Regions from separate parts of the Streptomyces sp. NPDC054932 genome, predicted to be linked through region 2. Evidence: riboswitches for the same ligand, from Rfam matches in the RefSeq annotation. Region 2 holds a riboswitch; the other holds the start of a gene.
The links. Region 2 has a riboswitch for S-adenosylmethionine ahead of thrC (threonine synthase). Riboswitches for the same ligand answer to the same signal wherever they lie in the genome.

Region 1 (11,310 bases), on a different contig from region 2:
ACGAGCGCGCAACCCAGGCCGAACGGCACAACCACGGCCGCAGGCGCGAGCCGAGGAGACCCTCGTGCGGGGCACCGACCCACCCCCGCACCGCCGGCGATTGAGGCGCCCACCCGGGCAGGGGCAGGCCCGCGCAGCAGAGGCACCGCCGAGCACCCCGCAGGGGACACGGCAGGTCACACCGCCGGGACGCAGCGGCCTTCCTCCGTGCGGTACTGCCACTTCGCGCCGTCCGCGACGAGCTCCTTCACCGCGCGGACGAAGCGCTCCACGTGCTCGTCAGGGGTGCCGGCGCCGAAGCTGACGCGGATCGCGTTCAGGGAGCGCTCGCCCGGGGCGGCCTCCGGGGCACCGCATTCGCCCTGGGCCTGCGGCTCGCTGCCCAGCAGGGTGCGGACCAGCGGGTGGGCGCAGAACAGGCCGTCGCGGACGCCGATCCCGTACTCGGCGGAGAGGGCGGCGGCGAAGTGGGAGCTGTTCCAGCCGTCCACCACGAAGGAGATGACGCCGACCCGCGGGGCGTCGTCCCCGAAGAGGGAGAGGATCCGGACGGCCGGGACGTCGGCGAGGCCCTCGCGGACCCGGGCCACCAGCTGCTGCTCGCGCGCCACCAGGTTGTCGAAGCCGGCTTCGGTCAGGGCCTTGCAGGCCGAGGCGATGGAGTAGACGCCGATGACGTTCGGGGAGCCGGCCTCGTGGCGGGCGGCCGTGGTCTGCCACTCGACGTCCACGCCGCCGTCCTCGCGCCGGGCCACCTTGCGGGAGGCGCCGCCGCCCGCGAGGTACGGGGCGGCCTCCTGGAGCCAGTCGGCGCGGCCGGCGAGCACGCCCGAGCCGAAGGGCGCGTAGAGCTTGTGCCCGGAGAAGGCGACCCAGTCGACGTCCAGCTCCTGCACGGAGACGGGGTGGTGCGGGGCCAGTTGGGCGGCGTCCAGCACGATGCGCGTGCCGTGGGCGTGCGCGGCGGCGGCGAGTTCCCTGACCGGCCACAGCTCACCGGTGACGTTGGACGCGCCGGTGACGCAGACGAGCGCCGGGCCGTAGGGGTCGCGGTCGGCCAGCGCCCGCTCCAGGGTGGCGACGGCCTCGGCCGGGGTGCGCGGCGCGTTGAGGTAGGTGACCTCGGCGTTCGTCCACGGCAGCAGGGAGGCGTGGTGCTCGGTCTCGAAGACGAACACCTGGCAGCCGGCGGGGAGTACGGCGGCGAGGAGGTTCAGCGAGTCGGTCGTGGACCGGGTGAAGACCACCTGGTCGGAGGGGCGGCAGTCGAGGAACTCGGCGACCGTGACCCGGCTCTGCTCGAAGAGGTCGGTGGAGAGCTGCGAGAGGTACCCGGCGCCGCGGTGCACGCTGCCGTAGTACGGGGCGTACGCGGCGACGTCGTCCCAGACCCGCTGCAGGGCGGGGGCGCTGGCCGCGTAGTCGAGGGCCGCGTAGGTGACCTCGCCGCCGGTGACGAGGGGGACGGTGACGTCCCGGCCGAGGACCGCGAGCGGCTCGGCACAGGCGGGGTCGACGGCGGTGGCGGCAGCGGTGTTCAGGGATGCGGACATGGCGGTATCTCCCGGCAGGCAGGGCGGAATGGCTTCGGTGTGGCCCGTACGCGGGTACGGCTCTGCGGCCGTCCGGGGTACGGGAGATCCCTCGGACCGGACTGAACGGGGGTACACGGAAGTGACCCTGGTCCGAGGGGTGAAGTAGGGGCGGAGTCGCCCTATCGCATTCGCTTGCTCACGGAAAAATCTCCTCGAGAAGACCAGGACCCCTGGTGTCGAGGGATCCGCGCTTGCCGTAGGCCTTGCTGCCTACGACCTGGTCATCACCCGGGGCACCCCGCCACGGAAGGAGGGTTGCCGGACAGCAAGCCGGGGCCTAAACGCTGTCACTCGTGACCTGGTACGCATCCTGCCACAAGATCCTCCGAGCGCAAGACCCCGGTCCGCATGGTGGACCGGGGTCATGCTGCTTTCGGCCGTTCTCGTGCGGCTACGCGTTGCTGGCCGTCACCCAGCGCTCCAGGGCGGCCCGCGCCGCACCGGAGTCGATCGATTCCGCCGCACGGGCGATGGCGGCGGTGATCTGCTCCTCCAGGGTGCCCTGACCGGGGTCCAGGGCGACCAGGGCCGCCGCCGAGTTCAGCAGGACGGCCTCGCGGACCGGACCGGTCTCGCCGGCGAACAGGCGGCGGGCCACGTCCGCGTTGTACGAGGGGTCCCCGCCGGCCAGGGCGGAGACGTCGACCAGGGGGATGCCCACGTCACGGGGGTCGAAGGAGCGCTCGGAGACCTTGCCGTCGCGGACCCACCAGATGCGCGAGGTCGACGTCGTGGTCAGTTCGTCCAGGCCGTCGTCGCCGCGGAAGACCAGCGCGGAGGAGCCCCGCTCGGCGAGCACGCCCGCGATGATCGGGGCCATCCGGGGATCGGCCACGCCGGTCGCCTGGGCGCGCACCCGGGCCGGGTTGGTGAGCGGGCCCAGTGCGTTGAAGAAGGTCCGGATGCCCAGTTCCTTGCGGGCCGCGGCCACATGGCGCAGTGCCGGGTGGAACTTCACGGCGAAGCAGAAGGTGATGCCGGCTTCCTCGGCGACCTCCACGACCCGCTCCCGGCTCAGCTGGAGGTTGACCCCGAGCTTCTCCAGGACGTCCGAGGAGCCGCTCGCGGAGGACGCGGCCCGGTTTCCGTGCTTGACGACCTTGGCGCCGGTACCGGCGACCACGATCGCCGACATCGTCGAGATGTTCACCGTTTTGGCCCCGTCGCCGCCGGTGCCGACGATGTCCACCGTCCGGCCCGGCACCTCGATCAGGTTGGCGTGCTCGTACATCGCCCGTACGAGGCCGTTGATCTCCTCGACCGTCTCCCCCTTGGCCCGGAGCGCGACGGTGAAGCCGGCGATCTGGGCGTCGGTGGCCTCGCCGCGCATGATCCGGTCCATCGCCCAGGCGGTGTCCTCGGCGCGCAGGTCCTGACCGGTCAGCAGCGCGTCGAGAACGCCCGGCCAGCCACGGGCCGCCACGCTGTCGCCGCCTGCCGGGGTCGCAACGTTCATGGTCCGCTCCTGCTGTTGGTGGGCCGCCCCCATGTTCCGCCGCCCACGTCGAAATGGTCTGGGTCCAGCCTATCCAGCCCCGGTTACGGCAAAGAGCCCCGTCCAGACACTGGACGGGGCTCTCGCCGTGGCGACACCAGGACTGACCGAAATCAGCCCCTCATGCGTTCATGCGGGGATCAGTGGTGGCCGTGGCCGGACTGGATCTCCTTGTATTCCTCCACCGTGGGCTTCGGAATCTGGTTGTTCTCGCCGTAGAAGCCCTGGCTGAGCTTCGCGCGCAGCTTCTCGGTGGCCTTCACCTTGCGCTCGACACCGTTCTCGTCGACCGTCGGGCCGATCTCGATCGGCTTGTACTGCTCGTGCGCGGTGAGGGTGTGCAGACGGCCCTGCGGGAGCGGCTCGTGGACCTCGACGAACTCACCGTGCGGCAGACGCTTGATGATGCCGGTCTCGCGACCGTGCAGCACCTTGTCGTGGTCCCGGCGCTGGAGGCCGAGGCAGATCCGCTTGGTGACGATGAAGGCGAGGACCGGGACGACGAAGAAGCCGATCCGGACGAACCAGGTGATCGAGTTGATCGAGAGGTGGAAGTACTGCGCGAACATGTCGTTTCCACCGCCGATCAGGAGCACGATGTACTCCGCGATCCAGGCGACACCGAAGGCCGTACGGGTCGGGACGTTGCGCGGGCGGTCCAGGATGTGGTGCTCGCGCTTGTCCCCGGTGACCCAGGACTCGATGAACGGCCAGACGGCGATCGCGCCGAGCACCAGCGGGAAGAGCAGCAGCGGGATGAACACGCCCAGGACGAGCGTGTGGCCCCACAGGTTGATCTCCCAGCCGGGCATGGCTCGGATCAGGCCTTCCGGCATACCCATGTACCAGTCGGGCTGCGCACCGGTGGACACGTGGTCCGGGCGGTACGGGCCCAGGGCCCAGATCGGGTTGATCGAGGCGATCGCCGCGACGGCCGAGATGACACCGAAGACCAGGAAGAAGAAGCCTCCGGCCTTGGCCATGTAGACCGGCAGCAGCGGCATGCCGACGACGTTGTTGTTCGTCTTGCCGGGACCCGCGTACTGGGTGTGCTTGTGGTAGAAGACCAGGATCAGGTGGGCCACGAGCAGGCCCATCATGATGCCGGGCAGCAGCAGGATGTGCACCGAGTAGAACCGCGCGACGAAGTCGCCGCCCGGGAACTCCCCGCCGAACAGGAACATCGACAGGTACGTGCCGACGACCGGGACGGACAGGATGGCGCCCTGCATGAAGCGGACACCGGTACCCGAGAGCAGGTCGTCCGGCAGCGAGTAACCGGTGAAGCCGGTGAACATGCCGAGGACCAGCAGCAGGAAGCCGAAGATCCAGTTGACCTCACGGGGCTTGCGGAACGCGCCGGTGAAGAAGACGCGCATCATGTGCACGATCATCGCCGCGACGAAGATCAGCGCCGCCCAGTGGTGGATCTGACGGATCAGCAGGCCACCGCGGACGTCGAAGCTGATGTCCAGGGTCGAGGCGAAGGCCTCGGACATCAGGACGCCCTGCATCGGCACGTACGAGCCGTGGTACACGACCTCGTTCATGCTCGGGTGGAAGAACAGCGTCAGGTACACACCCGTGAGGATGATGATGATGAAGCTGTAGAGGCAGATCTCACCCAGCATGAAGGACCAGTGGTCCGGGAAGATCTTGCGCATGTTGGCCTTGGCGAGGCTGTAGATGCCCAGGCGGCCGTCCGCCCAGTCCGCCACACGCTCGCCGGCGGGCGCTTTGCGCGCCTTGGTGTCAGAGGCAGTGCTCATCCGCGCTCCCAGAATGCAGGACCGACGGGCTCTTCGAAGTCGCCGAGCGCTTCGAGGAAGCCTTCGTCATTCACGCCGATCCGCAGCTGCGGAAGCGCGTGACCGGCCGGGCCGAAGATGACACGGGCGCCGTCGGAGAGGTCGAAGGTGGACTGGTGGCACGGGCAGAGCACGTGGTGCGTCTGCTGCTCGTACAGGCTGATCGGGCAGCCGACGTGGGTGCAGATCTTGGAGTAGGCCACGATCCCGTCGTGGGACCACTCCAGTTCCTTCTTGTCCTTGATGTCGTCCGGCTGGATACGGACGATCATCAGGGCGGCCTTGGCGATCTGGACCTGGAAGTCGTGCTGCTCCTCCTCCAGGCCTTCCGGCATGGCGAAGGTGAGCGAACCGACGAGGACGTCCTCGGGACGCAGCGGCTCCATCGTGTTCTGGTTGATGAGCAGCTTGCCCTTGGCCCACAGGGTCTTGCGCAGCTTCTCCTCGGGCAGCGGGCCCAGGTCGCGCAGCAGCATGACGCCGGCGAGCGGCACCATGGCCATCGCACCGAGCAGGGTGTTGCGGATCAGCGGACGCCGGGCGATGCCCGACTCGTTCGCACCGTCCGCGAAGTCCTGCAGGACCTTGGCCTTGACCTCCGCCGGAGCGGCGATCTCGTGGCGCTCGTCGGCGACCTCGACGTCGGACATCAGGGTGCGGGCCCAGTGGACCGCGCCCGCGCCGATGCAGAAGAGGGCCACACCCAGGGTCATGCCCAGGGAGAAGTTGAGCGCGCTGACCTTCCCGATGGGGAAGATGTAGACGATCTTGTCGACCGGGAAGATCACGTAGGACGCGATGAAGCCGATCGTGGCCAGCATCGACAGGATGAAGAGCATCGCGACGGTGCGCTCGGAGCGCTTCGCCGCCCGCTCGTCGATGTCCTGGATGCGCGGCTTGTGGACCGGCAGGCCCGGGTCCGCGAACGGGTCGTCCGCAACCGCTACGCCACCGTGGTGGTCGTCGCCCTGCTCGCTCGGCAGGTGCTTCTCTTCGGGAATCTCTTGGCTACTCATGACTTCTTGGCCTTAGCGGTGTGGGCCGCGACCCAGACGGCGACAGCGATCAACGCACCCAGGGCGAAGATCCAGCCGAACAGACCCTCGGAGACGGGGCCGAGGCCACCGAGCTTCAGGCCACCGGGGCTGGTCGACTTCTCGCCGTTCACAGTCTCCAGGTACGCGATGATGTCCTTCTTCTGCTTCTCCGGCATGGTGCTGTCGGGGAAGGAGGGCATGTTCTGCGGGCCGGTCTGCATGGCCTCGTAGATGTGCTTCGGCGAGACGTCCTCAAGGTTGGGGGCGTACTTGCCGTTCGTCAGTGCGCCGCCCTCGCCGGTGAAGTTGTGGCACTGCGCGCAGTTGTTGCGGAACAGCTCACCACCGTTGGCGACGTCGGCACCTGCGGTGTCGTACTGCTTCTCCGTCGGCGTGATCGGACCGGCACCGAGGGACGCGATGTACGCGGCCAGCTGGTCGATCTGCGCCTGGGAGTAGATGACGGGCTTCTTCGGCACCTGGGCGCCGGGCTGCTGGGCGGGCATGCGCCCCGTGCTCACCTGGAAGTCGACGGCTGCGGAGCCGACGCCGACCAGGCTGGGACCGTCAGAGGAACCCTGACCATCGGTTCCGTGGCAGCTTGCGCAACCCACGGCGTAGAGCTTCTTGCCCTCCTCGATGGCGAGGGACTGGGCGGTTTCATCGGCCTGCGCCTTGCCCGCGGGGGCGAAGGCGGCGTACAGCCCCCCAGTGGCCGCCAGCGCGAGGAGTAGAACGACGACCGCCGCCAGCGGATGGCGTCGTCGTGCGGAGAGCTTTTTCACGGATTACCCCGGTGTCAGGATCTTCTGCGTCGGTGTGTCTGGATGGAGTGCCGGGTCTGGCCCGGTGACGTGATCGCTACTTGATCAGGTAGATCGTGGCGAAGAGGCCGATCCAGACGACATCGACGAAGTGCCAGTAGTAGGACACGACGATGGCCGACGTGGCCTGTTCGTGGGTGAACCTCTTGGCCGCGTACGTCCGGCCGAGGACCAGCAGGAAGGCGATGAGACCGCCCGTCACGTGCAGACCGTGGAACCCGGTGGTCAGGTAGAAGACCGAGCCGTACGGACCGGACGAGAGGCTCATGCCCTCGTGCTTGACCAGCTCGGTGTACTCGAACACCTGGCCGCCAATGAAGATCGCACCCATGACGAACGTGATGATGAACCACGTCCGGAGCTTCTTCACGTCACCGCGCTCGGCGGCGAATACGCCGAGCTGGCAGGTGAGCGAGGAAAGCACCAGGATCGTCGTGTTCGTCGCCGAGAAGGGCAGATTCAAGGCCGAAGCCTGCTCTGTCCAGTACTCGGGTCCTGTCACGGATCGCAGGGTGAAGTACATCGCGAAGAGGGCCGCGAAGAACATCAGCTCGGAACTCAACCAGATGATGGTTCCGACGCTGACGAGGTTCGGCCGGTTGACCGTCGGGTGCGCGTGCCCGGTATCTACTGTCGTTGCTGTCGCCACGACCGACATTATGTCGGTCGCTTATCCCGCCCTCACCCCGGGGGGTGCCGTTCGGAGTGTCAGGGGCGTGTGCAAGGCCCGAACGGCCCATCAGATGGCCTCCGGGGGATGCCCCGTGCTTCCTGTGCGAACCGATGTTGACGGTGCACCGGGAGGAGTAGCATCCCTTCCCCTGGCTGCGCCGGGGAGACCCCATGAACATCAACGTGATTCACCGGACACGTGGAGGAACGAAATGCGGGCGACTGCGCGGGTTCTGGTCTACAGCGACGACGCGGGCACCCGGGAGCAGGTGCGGCTGGCGGCGGGGCGCAGGCCCGCCGCGGATCTGCCGCCGGTGGAGTTCCTGGAGTGCGCGACGCTGCCGGCGGTCCTGACGGCGCTGGACGCGGGCGGCATCGACGCGTGCGTGCTGGACGGCGAGGCGGTTCCGGCCGGGGGCATGGGTGTTTGCCGGCAGATCAAGGACGAGATCTTCCGGTGTCCGCCGGTGCTGCTGCTGATGGGGCGCCCCCAGGACGCCTGGCTGGCCACGTGGAGCCGTGCGGACGCCGCCGTGACCCTTCCGGTGGACCCGGTGGAGTTCGCGGACGCCCTGGCGGGCCTTCTGAGGACCCGCCTGTCCCTGGACGCCTGATACGTCCCGTGGGGCCGTATGCGCCCGGCATACGGCCGCACGGGTGAATGAGCCGGTGTTTCTTCCCCCGGACGGTGTCCGGGGGAAGTCGGGGCGGTGTGCGGGCCCCGGGCCCCACTAGACGGTGGGGCGCAGACGGGCCTGGTCGACGGCGCTGCGGCCTTCCTGGGTGCCCTTGAGGAGGGCGCTGCCCTGGCGCCAGTCCTTCCAGTCCATATTCCAGTCGCCGAAGCCGTTGCCGAAGATGTCCATGTCGTCGCCGATGCTGTTGATCACCTGGACGATGTCGCCCTCGGTGATGTTCTCGTAGAACCAGGCGGCGTTGCCGGTGCTCATGCCCGTGCAGCCGTGGCTGACGTTCGCGTAGCCGTGGGAGCCGACGGACCAGGGTGCGGCGTGGACGTATTCACCACTCCAGGTGACGCGAGTCGCGTAGTAGACGGGCAGGTTGTAGTACTCGCTGCCGCCGATGCCGACGGTGTCACCGCGCATCTGTACGTAGTACTGCTTGCCCAGCACCACCTTGATGCCGTTGCGGGTGGAGAAGCCGGGCTTCCCGGTGGTCACCGGGATGGTGTTGATCACTTCTCCGTTGCGCTTGAACGTCAGGTAGTGCGAGGAGGCGTCGGTGGTGACCTCGACCCGGTCCCCGATCTCCAGCTTGAGCGGCTTGGCCGCGGCCCCGTGGAGCTCGTCGGTGATCCTGACGCCCTCCAGGTTGCTCCGTACGGAGACGGCCGAGTTGGCGGGCCAGTAGTCCTTGGGCCGGTAGTGGATGTGCTTGTCGTCCACCCAGTGCCAGGCGCCCTCGACTCCGGGCGGGGCGTCGACGATGAGGCCCCGTTCCACGACCGCGCGGGCGGCCTTGTCCTTGACGGGCTCGTTGAGTTCGGCGGTGATGGGCTGTCCGACGCCGTACTTGCCCTCGTCCGGGCCGAATTCCACCTTGAGGATCCCCTTGGACGGGGTGGTGTCGAAGGTGAGGGTGCGCTGCCCGGGCGCGCCCCGCTCGTCCTCGGTGCTGACGGTGACCGTATAGCGGACGCCTGCGGCCATCGGGACCGTGCTGTGCCAGCGGTCCCCCTTGGCGCTCAGTTCGCCCGCCAGGCGGCGGCCGTGGGTGTCCACGGCCAGCACGTCGGTGATCCGGCCGCCGCTGTTCTTGGCGGTGATTTCGAGGGGCCGGTCGGGGTCCACGGGGCGGCTGCCGGCGCTCTGGTTGAAGGCGACCTGATCGCCCGCGTCGTACGGGCGGGCTGACAGCGGGTTCTTGTCGCCGGACCCGCATGCGGTGGCGCCGGCCCCGAGGGACGCGACCAGCAGGGAGCAGCTGAGTACCGTCCAAAGACGCGGTGAGTGCTTCATGGAGCCAACGCTATGAAGATATGACAATTACGGCGCGCGGGACGACTGCAAACGAGGGGCCCGGGCTCCTCCCAAAGAGGTGCCCGGGCCCCACGTGCTGCGCGGCGCGGCCGCGAAGGTGCTGCTACTGGTTCTGGTTCTCACCGCGGTAGTACTCGTACACCCAGCCCCACAGACCGATGAGGATCAGCGGAGCGGAGAAGTACATGAGCCACCAGCCGAAGACGACGCCCATGAAGGCGAAGGCTCCACCGATCGCCAGCGAGAGCGGCTGCCAGCTGTGCGGGGAGAAGAACCCCAGCTCGCCCGCCTCGTCGGCGACGTCGGCCTCCAGGTTGTCCTGGGCCATCTCGTCGACACGCTTGGCCGTGAAGGCCAGGTAGTAGCCGATCATGACGCTCAGGCCGAAGGCCAGGAAGAGCGCGGTGGTACCGACGGGCTCCTTCGACCACACGCCGTACACGACGGCCATGATCAGGATGAAGAAGGAGAGCCAGAGGAACATCTTGCCCTGGATCTTCACTTGCCGGCCTCCTTGCCACCAGTGACGGCCTTGGCGGCGACGCTGTGGTCCTCGAGGTGGTCGAGGGCCGCGATCTCAGGGTGGTGCAGGTCGAACGCCGGGGATTCGGAACGGATCCGCGGCAGGGTGAGGAAGTTGTGCCGCGGCGGCGGGCAGGACGTCGCCCACTCGAGCGAACGGCCGTAACCCCACGGGTCGTCGACCTCGATCTTCTTGCCGTACTTCGCCGTCTTCCACACGTTGTACATGAACGGCAGCATCGACAGGCCGAGCACGAACGAGCTGATCGTCGAGATCGTGTTCAGCAGGGTGAAGCCGTCGGCCGCGAGGTAGTCCGCGTAACGACGCGGCATGCCCTCGGCACCGAGCCAGTGCTGCACCAGGAAGGTGCCGTGGAAGCCGATGAACAGCGTCCAGAAGGTGATCTTGCCCAGGCGCTCGTCCAGCATCTTGCCCGTGAACTTCGGCCACCAGAAGTGGAAGCCGGCGAACATCGCGAACACCACGGTGCCGAAGACGACGTAGTGGAAGTGCGCGACGACGAAGTACGAGTCGGAGACGTGGAAGTCCATCGGGGGCGAGGCCAGGATGACGCCGGTCAGACCACCGAAGGTGAAGGTGACCAGGAAGCCGATCGTCCAGAGCATCGGGGTCTCGAAGGACAGCGAGCCCTTCCACATGGTGCCGATCCAGTTGAAGAACTTCACACCGGTCGGTACCGCGATCAGGAAGGTCATGAAGGAGAAGAACGGCAGCAGCACACCGCCGGTGACGTACATGTGGTGGGCCCACACGGTCACCGAGAGACCGGCGATCGCGATCGTCGCGGCGATCAGACCGATGTAACCGAACATCGGCTTGCGCGAGAAGACCGGAATGATCTCGGAAACGATTCCGAAGAACGGCAGCGCGATGATGTACACCTCTGGGTGTCCGAAGAACCAGAAGAGGTGTTGCCACAGCAATGCGCCGCCGTTGGCCGCGTCGAAGATGTGCGAACCGAACTTGCGGTCGGCCTCCAGCGCGAAGAGCGCGGCGGCCAGCACCGGGAAGGCGAGCAGGACCAGGACACCGGTCAGCAGCACGTTCCAGGTGAAGATCGGCATGCGGAACATCGTCATGCCGGGAGCGCGCATGCAGATGATCGTGGTGATGAAGTTGACCGAGCCGAGGATGGTTCCGAAGCCGGAGAAGGCCAGACCCATGATCCACATGTCGGCGCCGATGCCCGGCGAGCGGACCGCGTCCGACAGCGGGGAGTAGGCGAACCAACCGAAGTCGGCGGCGCCGTTCGGCGTGACGAAGCCGGCCACCGCGATGGTCGAGCCGAAGAGGTACAGCCAGTACGCGAACATGTTCAGCCGCGGGAACGCCACG
Region 2 (11,310 bases):
CTTCACCGACCCCCGTACCTCTTCGTAGGTGCGGGGGTCGAATTCTCCCGCCACCGGGGCGAGGACCGTGGCCGCCGAGAGGGCGACCGCGCGGGTGAGGCGGTCCGGCCAGGCCAGGCCCTCCGCCAGGGCGGACAGCAGGCCGGCGACGGCGGAGTCCCCGGCTCCGGTGGGGTTGCCGGACAGCGGGCGGGGCGGGGCCGCCTGCCAGGTGCCCTCGGGGGTGGCGGCCAGCAGGCCGGCCGGGCCGAGCGAGGTGACCACCGCGTGGGCGCCCCGGCGGCGGGCGTCGCGGGTGGCGGGCAGCGGATCGCGGGATCCGGTGAGCTCGGCCAGTTCGGCGGCGTTCGGCTTGATGATCTCGGGGCGGGCGGCGACGCCGCGGCGCAGGGCCTCGCCGCCGGTGTCCAGGAGGACGGGGACCCCGGCCGCGCGGGCCGACCGTACGAGCAGCGCGTACGCGCCCACCGGCACGCCCGGCGGGAGACTGCCGCACAGGGCCACGGCGCGGGCGCCCCGCACGAGCTCCTCGTAGCGGGCGAGGAACCGCGACCACTCCGCGGCCGTGATCAGCGGGCCCGGCTCGTTGAACTGGGTGGTGTCGCCGGAGGCCGCGTCGACCACGGCCACCGTGCGGCGGGTGTTGCCCGCGCAGGGCACCAGGGCGTCGACCACGCCCGGGGAGCGCGCGAGCAGCCCCCGGACGACGGAGCCGACCGGGCCGCCCGCGAAGCCCGTCGCGGTCACCTCGTGGCCGAGCGCGGCCAGTACGTGCGCCACGTTGATCCCCTTGCCGCCGGGGCGTTCGGCGACGGCGGAGACCCGGTGCGAGGCGTGCGGAAGCAGCCGCGGCACTTGGTACGTGACGTCGAGTGCGGTGTTGAGCGTCACGGTAAGGATCATGGGCACTCCCGGGTCTGTTGCTGCCGGGATCATGCCAAAGACCAGGCGGTCGGCCCAGTCCTCGGGCCGACCGTCTTCCCTGCTCGGAGCCTCCTGGCCGTCAGATCGCCGGTCGGACGGGCGGGCTGACGATCCATTCGCCGCGCCGCATGACGCCCCGGACGTCGAATCCGGCGTCCAGGACGACGAGGTCCGCGTACTTGCCGGGCTCCAGCGAGCCGATCTCGTCGTACAGGCCGATCAGCTTGGCCGGGTTGGCGGAGATCGCCTGGACCACGGACTCCACCGGCAGCTTGTCGAGGGTCACCGAGCGCTTGAAGGCGGTGTCCAGGGTCAGGGTCGAGCCGGCGATGGAGCCGCCCTCGACCAGCCGTGCCACACCGTGCTTGACCTCGACCTCCAGCGGGCCCAGGTGGTAGGTCCCGTCGCCGAAACCGGCCGCGTCCATCGCGTCGGTGATCAGCGCCACGCGGTGCGCGCCCGCGTGGTGGAAGGCCAGTTCCAGGGCGGCCGGGTGCAGGTGGGTGCCGTCGTTGATGAGCTCGACGGTGATCCGCTCGTCCTCCAGCAGGGCGGCGATCGGGCCGGGTTCGCGGTGGGCGAGGGGCGGCATCGCGTTGAAGAGGTGGGTGGCCACGGTCGCGCCCGCGTCGATGGCGGCGCGCGTCTGTTCGTAGGTCGCGTCCGTGTGGCCGATCGCCGCGATGACCCCGTGCTCGGCCAGCAGCCGTACGGAGTCCAGGCCGCCCGGCAGTTCGGTGGCGAGGGTGAACATGCGGGCGGCGCCGTGCGCGGCGTCGATCAGCTTGCGGACCTCGGCCGGGTCGGGGTCGCGCAGCAGGTCCTCCTTGTGCGCGCCCTTGCGGCAGGGGTTGATGAACGGCCCCTCGAAGTGGATGCCGGCGATCTCGCCCTGTTGGGTCAGTTCGGCGAGCAGGGCGGCCCGGCGGGCCAGTTCGTCCAGGTCCCCGGTGACGGTGGAGGCGACCAGGGTGGTGGTGCCGTGTTCGCGGTGCGTGCGCACGCCCTTGAGGACGTCCTCGGCGGTGCCGGAGGTGAACGAGGCGCCGCCGCCGCCGTGGTTGTGCATGTCGACGAAGCCGGGGACGATCCAGTGCCCGGACAGGTCGACGGTCCGCGCGCCCTCGTGGGCGCTGCCGGCGATGCGGTCGCCGTCGACGATGATCCTGCCGTTCGCCACCGTGCCGGTGGGCAGCACCACGCTGGCGCCGGAAAGAACAGTGCTGTGTGCGCTTCCGGACATCAGGCAGGTACCTCCGTGGCGAGTAGGTCCCAGGCGAGCAGCCCTGCGCCCAGGCATCCGGCGGTGTCCCCGAGGGCAGCCGGAACGATGTGGGGGAGCCGCTGGAACGTCACGCGCTCCTCCACGGCCGTCCGTAGTGGTGTGAACAAGGTCTCCCCGGCCTCCGCCAGCCCGCCGCCGATGATCAGCGTGCGCGGGTCCAGCAGGGTGATCGCGGTGACGAGCCCGTCGGCGAGGGCGCCGACGGCGGCCAGCCAGACCTCCCGGGCGCGCGCGTCACCCGATTCGACGGCCTTGGCGCAGTGCGCGGCATCGGCCTGCGGGTCGCCGGAGGCGGCCGCCCAGGCGCGGCTGACGGCCGCGGCGGAGGCGAGGGTCTCCAGGCAGCCGTGCTGGCCGCAGCCGCAGGCGGGGCCGCCCGGGCGCACCACGATGTGCCCGATCTCGCCCGCGTAGCCGTGGGCGCCGGCCTCGATGCGGCCGGCGATGCCGATGGCTCCGGCGATGCCGGTGCCCAGCGGGACGAAGAGGAACCGGTCGGCGCCCCGGCCGGCGCCGATGCGGCCCTCGGCGAGGCCGCCCGTGCGCACGTCGTGGCCGAGGGCGACGGGGATGCCGCCGAGGCGGCTGCCGAGCAGGGCGCGCATCGGTACGTCGCGCCAGCCCAGATTCGCCGCGTAGACGGCGATCCCGTTCTCGGCGTCGACGATGCCCGGGACGGCGACGCCGGCGGCCGACGCGGGCCGCCCGAAGCGTTCCCGGCCGGTGTCGAGCAGCTCGGCGGCGAAGTCCTGGATCGTCTCGACGACGGCATCGGGGCCCCGCTCGCGGCCGGTGGCCCGGCGCGCTTCGTGGAGCAGGGTGCCGTCGTCGGCGACGAGGGCGGCCTTCATCCCGGTGCCGCCCACATCGAGGGCGATGACGTGTTTCACGGGTTTCACAGAGACAGTCTCGCGTGCTCGGCGGGGAAAGGTCTAGTCCAATGAGGGAGATTGTTGAGCGGCCATACAAAATCGGGACCCCGGCCGGGAGCCCGATGTGGACAAGCCGCCAAAGTGGTGTAGACCTTACGTGGATCGTACGTACAACAAGGGGTGGATGGAGAACTGTGAAGGGCCGTTACCTGAGGCTGGCCGCTTCCGGCGCCGCGCTGTGCCTGACCGCCGTGACGCTGACCGGCTGCGGAGCCCTCGGTGGACTCACCGGAGACAACGAGGTGACCCTGCGGGTCGTGGCGGCCGACTACGGGGACAATCCGCAGAACTCCTCACAGGCCTACTGGAAGGACCTCGCCGACGGCTTCGAGAAGGCCAACCCGGGCATCAACGTCGAGGTCAGCGTCTACTCCTGGTCCGAGGTCGACGCCAAGGTCGCCGAGATGGTCAAGGCCGGCAAGGCGCCCGACATCGCGCAGATCGGCGCCTACGCCGACTACGCGGCCGCCGACAAGCTCTACTCGACGGCGGAGCTGCTCTCGGTGAAGACCGAGGCCGACTTCCTGGGGCCGCTCGCGGACGCGGGCAAGGTCAAGCAGGTCCAGTACGGGATGCCCTTCGTGTCCAGCACCCGGCTGCTCTTCTACAACGAGAAGCTGCTGGCCGACTCCGGCGTGATCGGCAAGGACGCCAAGGGCTGGCAGCCGAAGAGCTGGGCGGACCTGGAGGCGGCCGCGAAGAAGCTCAAGGCGGCGGGCGTGCCCACCCCCTTCGCGCTGCCGCTGGGCCGCGAGGAGGCGCAGGCCGAGACGATGATGTGGATGCTCGCGGGCGGCGGTGGCTACACCGACAACGAGGAGCAGTACTCCATCGACTCCGCCGACAACGTCAAGGCGCTGGAGTTCCTGCGGGACAAGATGGTCGGCCAGCAGCTGACCGGACCCGTGGAGCCCGGCAAGCTGGACCGGCAGGCCGCCTTCGACGCCTTCACCAAGGGCGAGGTCGGCATGCTCAACGGGCACCCGTCGCTGATGAAGCAGGCCGAGGCCAAGGGCGTGAAGTTCGGCATGGTGCCGCTGCCGACGGCCACCGGGGCCGAGGAGCCGGCGATGGGCGTCGCGGACTGGGTCATGGCCTTCAAGAACGGTCACCGCGCGCAGTCCGGCAAGTTCCTGGACTTCCTGTACCAGCCGAAGAACGTGACGGCCTTCACCGAGAAGTACGACCTGCTGCCCGCCACCACCAGCGGCTACCAGGCGAAGCAGGCCGCCACGAGCGGTCCGGCGGCCCGGCTGAAGCCCTTCCTGACGGCGCTGCCCAGCTCGCGGCTGTACCCCGTCGGCAAGAAGTCCTGGGCGGGCGTCAGCGAGGACATCAAGCAGAACATCGGCAAGACCGTCCAGCCGGGCGGGCAGCCGGCGAAGGTCCTGGAGGAGATCGCCACCACCGCCCGCACCGCCGACCCGCGCTGACCGGCGCCGACGGGCCGGGTGTCAGACGGCGGCGTTAATCTGGCGGTATGACGGACGAGGGGCAGCTGACGGCCACGGAGGCCGCGGTGCTCGCGTACGAGGGACGCACCTGGCCCGGGCCCGGAGCCAAGGAACGGGCCATCAGGGAAGGGCTGGGGATGACCCCCGTCCGCTACTACCAGCTGGTCAACGCGCTGATGGACGACCCGCGGGCGCTGGCTCACGCCCCGGGCACGGTCAACCGGCTGCGCAGGATCCGCGAGGCACAGCGGGCCAGGCGATAGCCGTCGCACGGTTGGGCCGTTAGGGTCGTGCGTATGGGGAGTCATCCGCACGACCTGCCGATGCCAATCACCGCAGCCGGACGCGAGGGACTCGAAGCCCTGCTCCGCGCACCGCGCCGGTCCGTGGTCGCCCTGGACTTCGACGGCACCCTCGCCGACATCGTCCCCGACCCGGACCAGGCCCGAGCCCACCCCGCAGCCGTCCCGGCCCTCTCCGCGCTCGCCCCCGAGGTCGACTCGGTGGCGGTGATCACCGGACGGCCGGCGAGCGTCGCCGTCCGCTACGGGGGCTTCGCCGGGGTCCCCGGACTGGAACACCTCGTCGTCCTCGGCCACTACGGGGCCGAGCGCTGGGACGCCGTGTCCGGACTGGTCCACGCCCCCGCCGAGCACCCCGGGGTCGCGGCGGTCCGGGCGGAACTGCCGGGCTTCCTGGACTCCATCGGAGCCTGGCGCGGAACCTGGATCGAGGAGAAGGGCCGCGCGCTCGCCGTCCACACCCGCCGCGCGGAGGACCCGGCGGCGGCCTTCGCGGCCCTGCGGGAACCGCTGGCCGAACTGGCGGCGCGGCACGGTCTGATGGTCGAGCCGGGTCGGGCGGTGCTGGAGCTGAGGCCGCCGGGCATGGACAAGGGCGTCGCCCTGACCGAGTTCCTGGCGGAGCGGGAAGCGGAAGCGGTGCTGTACGCGGGCGACGACCTGGGGGACCTCGCGGCCTACGCCGCGGTGGAGAAGGGCCGCACGGACGGGCTGCCGGGGCTGCTGGTGTGCAGTGGCTCGGCCGAGGTCCCCGAGCTCGCCGCGCGGGCCGACCTCGTCCTCCCCGGACCGGGCACGGTGGCCGCCTTCCTGGCCACCCTGGCCACTGCCCTGCGGGGCTGACGTACCCAGCCCCTCCGGCGTCCGCGGCGCCGTCGCCGGGGGCCGGCGCCCCGGCAGCGGTGGCGCGGGCCGGCTCAGGTCAGGGCGGAGAGCTGGGCCGTGAACCAGGCCGCCGGGGGGAGGGACGTCGCGGCAGCGGCCAGCCGCTTCGTGCGTTCCACGCGTTCACCCACCGGCATGGACAGCGCCGTGTGCAGCGCCTGCGCCGTCTGCGACACGTCGTACGGGTTCACCGTCACCGCGTCCTGGCGGAGCTCCTCGTACGCCCCCGCCCCCGTGGACAGCACCAGCACGCACCCCGCCTCCGACACCACCGGGATCTCCTTCGCCACCAGGTTCATCCCGTCCCGCACCGGGTTCACCAGCGCGACGTCGGCCAGCCGGTACGCCGCCAGCGAGCGCGCGAAGTCGTCCTTCACCGACACCAGCACCGGCTGCCAGTCCTCCGTACCGAACTCCGCGTTGATCTCCGCCGCCAGCGCCGTCACCGCGTCCGTGTAGTCCCGGTACACCCGCAGGTCCTGCCGCGAGGGGTACGCCGATGCCAGGTGGACCACCCGGCCCCGCCACTGCGGGCGCGTGGTCAGCAGTTCCCGGTAGGCCAGCAGGCCGCGCAGGATGTTCTTCGACAGCTCCGTGCGGTCCACGCGGACGATCGTCCGCAGGCCGTCGACCTCCGCCCGCAGCTCCGCCAGCCTGTCGTTCACCTCCGGCCGGTGCGCCAGCGCCCGCAGTTCGTCCCCGTCCACGCCCAGCGGGTACGCCCGCACTCGGGTGGTGCGGTCCGGCCACACCGAGTACCGGCGGTGTTCCACCACCGAGCCGCTGCGCACGGAGGACCGGCCGTACGCGTCGTCCAGCTGCGCGGATCCCAGGAACTCCGCCGCCCACGCCTCGGTGTGGAAGCCGAGCACGTCCGCGCCGAGCATGCCCCACAGCAGGGTCTCGCGGACGACGTCGGGCAGCATGGCGAGGTAGCCGGGCGAGGCCCACGGGGTGTGCGTGAAGTGGGCGATCCGCAGGTCCGGTCGGAGCACCCGCAGCAGTCCGGGGACCAGCGCCAGGTGGTAGTCCTGGACCAGGACGGACGCGCCCTGCGCCGCCTCCTCGGCCAGGGCGTCGGCGAAGGCCTGGTTGTAGCGCTCGTACGAGTCCCACCGTCGGCGGAACTCCGCGTCGAAGACCGGTTCGCGCGGGATGTCGTACAGGTGGTGGTGTGTGAACCACAGCACGGAGTTGGCGATTCCGTTGTAGGCGTCGTCGTACATCGTGGGATCGATGTCCAGCATCCGGACGCCCGGTTCGGCCGTGCCCCGGCGGACCGCCTCCCGGTCCGCGTCCGAGAGCGCCGCACAGATCCACAGTGCCTCCGGCTGCTCCGCGAGGGCCGCGGAGAGTCCGGAGACGAGACCGCCCCCGCCGCGCCGGGCGCTGAGCGTCCCGTCCTCGGCGAGGGCGTAGGAGAGGGGGCCGCGGTTCGCTGCGACGAGCACCTGGGAAGCCATGCGGCCAACCTAGCCCGGGCCGTGCCCGCTCAAACCGTACGTTTCCTCACGCCACGCGACGCAGTGCGTACTCCTCGATGCCGGCCATCGGCGGCCGCTCCTCGGTGTCCACGGGGTACGTCCGCGGTACGAAGCCCTCCGGTCCGCGCTCGAACTGCGTCAGCTCGGGCCGTACGAGGTGCCCGCGCGAGAGCCGCACCTGCGCGGTGCGGTAGATCGCCGCGGCCATCCGGCCCAGCGCCTGCCCGTCCTGATGGCGGTGGAGCCGTACGCCGACGTCCACCTGGGCCAGCGCGTCCAGCCCGACCGTGTGCAGCGCGTCGACCAGCAGGCCCAGCTCGACGCCGTACCCGACGGGGAACGGCAGCCGCTCCAGCAGGGAGCGGCGTACGGCGTACTCGCCCCCCAGCGGCTGCACGAAGCCGGCCAGCTGCGGCCAGTGGAGGTTGAGGAGCGGGCGGGCGACCAGCTCGGTGACCCGGCCGCCCTGTCCGGGAGTGGACCCGAGCGGCCGGTCGTACATCGCCTTGACGAAGTGCACGTCCGGTTCGGTCAGCAGCGGTCCCACGATCCCGGAGACGAAGGCGGCGGAGAAGTCCCGCAGGTCGGCGTCGACGAAGCAGACGATGTCCCCGCCGGTGACCAGCAGGGAGCGCCACAGCACCTCGCCCTTGCCGGGCAGCGCCGGGATCCGGGGCAGCACGTCGTCGCGGTGCACCACGCGGGCCCCGGCCTTCGCCGCGACCTCCGCGGTGCGGTCGGTGGAGCCCGAGTCGATGACGACCAGTTCGTCCACCAGAGGGACGGGCAGTCCCTCGATCAGCTCACGCCGGATCACCTCGGCGATCGCGCCGACGGTCGCCTCCTCGTTCAGGGCGGGCAGCACGACGCTGACCGTGGTCCCGGCCGCCCGTTTCCGGTCGAGCAGCTGGTCGAGCGGTCGGTCGGCGGCGGACCAGGAGCGGTCGGCCAGCCATCGCTCCACCTCTTCCAGCACCCTCAGTACTCCCTGCTCGTCGGCGATATCCGCCGTTATGTGATCCATCTCGCGGTTCGGACGCCTGTCTCAACCGCGCGTGCCTTCGGTTACAGTCTTGAACAACGCGAAGGACCACCGCATGCCGGGGGTCCTCGTGACAAACGCCCGGGCGCGCCACAGAGCGTGTCGCCCGGTGCCATACCGCTCATCCAGAGGGGCAGAGGGACACGGCCCGTTGAAGCCCCGGCAACCCTCCAGTCGGTTCTCGCGATCGCGCATCAGCGCTCGTCAGCGAGGTCCCCGGCTAGGGAAGGTGCCAATTCCGTCTCATGGCGAAGTGCGCCATGGGGAAGATGAGGAGAAAGGGCCTCGCCATCATGGCTGCACAGACTGTCGCCACCTCTGTTGATCTCGGACCTGCCACCGGCCTTTCCTGTCGTGAGTGCGGTACCCGCTTCGAGCTCGGCCCCATCTTCGCGTGCGCCGAGTGCTTCGGACCGCTGGAAGTCGCCTACGACCTCCCGACCGGCGACCCCGAAGCCCTGCGCGCGGCGATCGAGGCCGGCCCCAACAACATCTGGCGCTACGCGCCGCTGCTGCCCGTCCCCGCGGACGTGGCCGCCAAGCCCAGCCTGAACCCCGGCTTCACCAAGCTCGTGGACGCGGCCAACCTGGCCAAGGAGCTGGGCATCACCGGCAAGCTCTACGTCAAGGACGACTCCGGCAACCCGACGCACTCCTTCAAGGACCGTGTCGTGGCCATCGCCGTCGAGGCCGCCCGCGCCTTCGGCTTCACCACCCTGTCCTGCTCCTCGACCGGCAACCTGGCCGGCGCCGTCGGCGCCGCGGCCGCCCGCGCCGGCTTCCGCTCCTGCGTGTTCATCCCGCACGACCTGGAGCAGGGCAAGGTCGTCATGGCCGGTGTGTACGGCGGCGACCTGGTCGGCATCGAGGGCAACTACGACGACGTCAACCGTTTCTGCTCCGAGCTCATCGGCGACCCGCTGGGCGAGGGCTGGGGCTTCGTCAACGTCAACCTCCGCCCGTACTACGGCGAGGGCTCCAAGACCCTGGCGTACGAGATCTGCGAGCAGCTCGGCTGGCAGCTGCCCGACCAGATCGTCATCCCGATCGCGTCCGGCTCGCAGCTGACGAAGATCGACAAGGGTCTGCAGGAGCTCATCAAGCTCGGCCTCGTCGAGGACAAGCCGTACAAGATCTTCGGTGCCCAGGCCGAGGGCTGCTCCCCGGTGTCGACCGCCTTCAAGGCCGGTCACGACGTGGTCCGCCCGCAGAAGCCGAACACCATCGCCAAGTCCCTCGCGATCGGCAACCCGGCGGACGGCCCGTACGTCCTGGACATCGCCCGCCGCACCGGTGGTTTCGTCGAGGACGTGACCGACGAGCAGGTCGTCGAGGCCATCAAGATCCTCGCGCAGACCGAGGGCATCTTCGCCGAGACCGCGGGCGGTGTGACCGTCGGCGTCACGAAGAAGCTCATCGACAACGGGCAGCTCGACCCGACGCTGACCACCGTCGTCCTCAACACCGGTGACGGCCTCAAGACCCTGGAGGCGGTGGCCGCGGACAGCGGGCAGACCGCCACCATCCGCCCGAGCCTGGACGCGTTCCGCGCCGCCGGCCTGGCCTGACCACCCTCCACGTACTCCCGGAAAGGCAGTAGCGCCATGAGCGTCAACGTCCGCATCCCCACCATCCTGCGCACCTACACCGGCGGCGCCGCCGAGGTCCCGGCCGAGGGCGCGACCCTCTCCGAGGTCATCGAGTCCCTGGAGAAGAACCACCCGGGCATCGCCGCGCGCGTCCTGGACGACCAGGGCAAGCTGCGCCGCTTCGTGAACGTCTACGTGAACGACGACGACGTGCGTTTCGAGGGCGGGCTGCAGGCGGTGACGCCGGACGGCGCCGGCGTCTCGATCATCCCGGCCGTGGCCGGCGGCTGCTGATTCCCCGGATCGCCTCCCGGGTCACCTCCAGGTGACACGCGCAAACCGAAATTGCCCCCTCCGCTAAAAGCGGAGGGGGCAATTCTGCTTGATTGGGCACGGTAGGGTTGGGGAAGTCCCCTCCGCTGTTCTTGCCCGCCGCATATGAACGGGCCGCGTGAGGGTCGACATCGGGCCAATGTGCAAGTGCGGTATGGGGCTTTGGCGAGATATGTCGGGCCCGAGTTGCCCTGGAGTATGGCAAATTTTCACTCTATTTCAATGTTTCTCGGTGTCCAGAATTCTCATCGGATTGACCTGTTGCAGACAGCATCCGCGCAGATACATTCAGCCTCGGTCGACGCGTTCCGACGCAAGTTCTGACCCGGGATCGCGAAGTGCGTTCCTGCGCAAGGGCCAGTAATAGGGGAGTTAGGCATGGCTCAGGGCACCGTCAAGTGGTTCAACGCGGAGAAGGGCTACGGCTTCATCGCGGTCGACGGTGGTGCGGATGTGTTCGTCCACTACAGCGCCATCCAGATGGACGGGTACCGCACCCTTGAAGAGGGTCAGCGGGTCGAGTTCGAGATCTCGCAGGGCCAGAAGGGTCCGCAGGCGGACATGGTCAAACTCGCACTCGGCTAGTCCTGGCGCGATCGACCGCCGACACACAGCTTTCGTTGAAGACCTGCAGGACCGCACGAGGGGCCCACATCCTGGACACGGGATGGGGGCCCCTCGTGCGTGTGCCCGGTAGTAGCGGGGCGTTCCCCCGAGCCGCTTGCACTCGGAGGGGTCGAGTGCTAATCATTGGCGTTAGCACTCTCCCGGTGAGAGTGCTACTGAACGAGGACCGGGTCGGTGAGGCCCGCAGGGTCCGGTGGGAAGGAACCGCCGGGCACGCAGGCCGTCCGTCGCGGGCGCGGGCGCGGTCCTGGGAGCAATCCACCGCTGTCCGGGAGGACCACTTCAGATGGCCAAGATCATTGCGTTCGACGAGGAGGCCCGCCGCGGCCTCGAGCGTGGGATGAACCAGCTCGCCGACGCCGTCAAGGTCACCCTTGGCCCCAAGGGTCGCAACGTCGTCCTTGAGAAGAAGTGGGGCGCCCCCACGATCACCAACGATGGTGTCTCCATCGC

Region 1: linked by a shared signal. The riboswitch ahead of ACWGE1_RS34780 (aminotransferase class V-fold PLP-dependent enzyme) and the one ahead of thrC (threonine synthase) in region 2 are both predicted to bind S-adenosylmethionine.

Annotation. Positions count from the first base shown of each region.
Region 1 covers NZ_JBSGXU010000203.1:3,012-14,321, reverse strand. The annotation lists gene ACWGE1_RS34780 (aminotransferase class V-fold PLP-dependent enzyme) at 177-1,553, opposite strand; SAM riboswitch class IV at 1,778-1,894, opposite strand; gene trpD (anthranilate phosphoribosyltransferase) at 1,987-3,051, opposite strand; gene qcrB (cytochrome bc1 complex cytochrome b subunit) at 3,231-4,859, opposite strand; gene qcrA (cytochrome bc1 complex Rieske iron-sulfur subunit) at 4,856-5,914, opposite strand; gene qcrC (cytochrome bc1 complex diheme cytochrome c subunit) at 5,911-6,720, opposite strand; gene ctaE (aa3-type cytochrome oxidase subunit III) at 6,797-7,417, opposite strand; gene ACWGE1_RS34750 (hypothetical protein) at 7,644-8,045, shown strand; gene ACWGE1_RS34745 (Ig-like domain-containing protein) at 8,163-9,410, opposite strand; gene ACWGE1_RS34740 (cytochrome c oxidase subunit 4) at 9,535-9,933, opposite strand; gene ctaD (aa3-type cytochrome oxidase subunit I) at 9,930-11,310, opposite strand, start outside.
Region 2 covers NZ_JBSGXU010000035.1:15,361-26,670, forward strand. The annotation lists gene ACWGE1_RS12815 (1-phosphofructokinase family hexose kinase) at 1-903, opposite strand, end outside; gene nagA (N-acetylglucosamine-6-phosphate deacetylase) at 1,004-2,167, opposite strand; gene ACWGE1_RS12825 (ROK family protein) at 2,167-3,099, opposite strand; gene ACWGE1_RS12830 (extracellular solute-binding protein) at 3,276-4,574, shown strand; gene ACWGE1_RS12835 (DUF3263 domain-containing protein) at 4,622-4,858, shown strand; gene otsB (trehalose-phosphatase) at 4,892-5,740, shown strand; gene ACWGE1_RS12845 (alpha,alpha-trehalose-phosphate synthase (UDP-forming)) at 5,815-7,245, opposite strand; gene ACWGE1_RS12850 (glucosyl-3-phosphoglycerate synthase) at 7,292-8,242, opposite strand; SAM riboswitch class I at 8,427-8,584, shown strand; gene thrC (threonine synthase) at 8,602-9,876, shown strand; gene ACWGE1_RS12860 (MoaD/ThiS family protein) at 9,913-10,191, shown strand; gene ACWGE1_RS12865 (cold-shock protein) at 10,609-10,815, shown strand; gene groL (chaperonin GroEL) at 11,144-11,310, shown strand, end outside.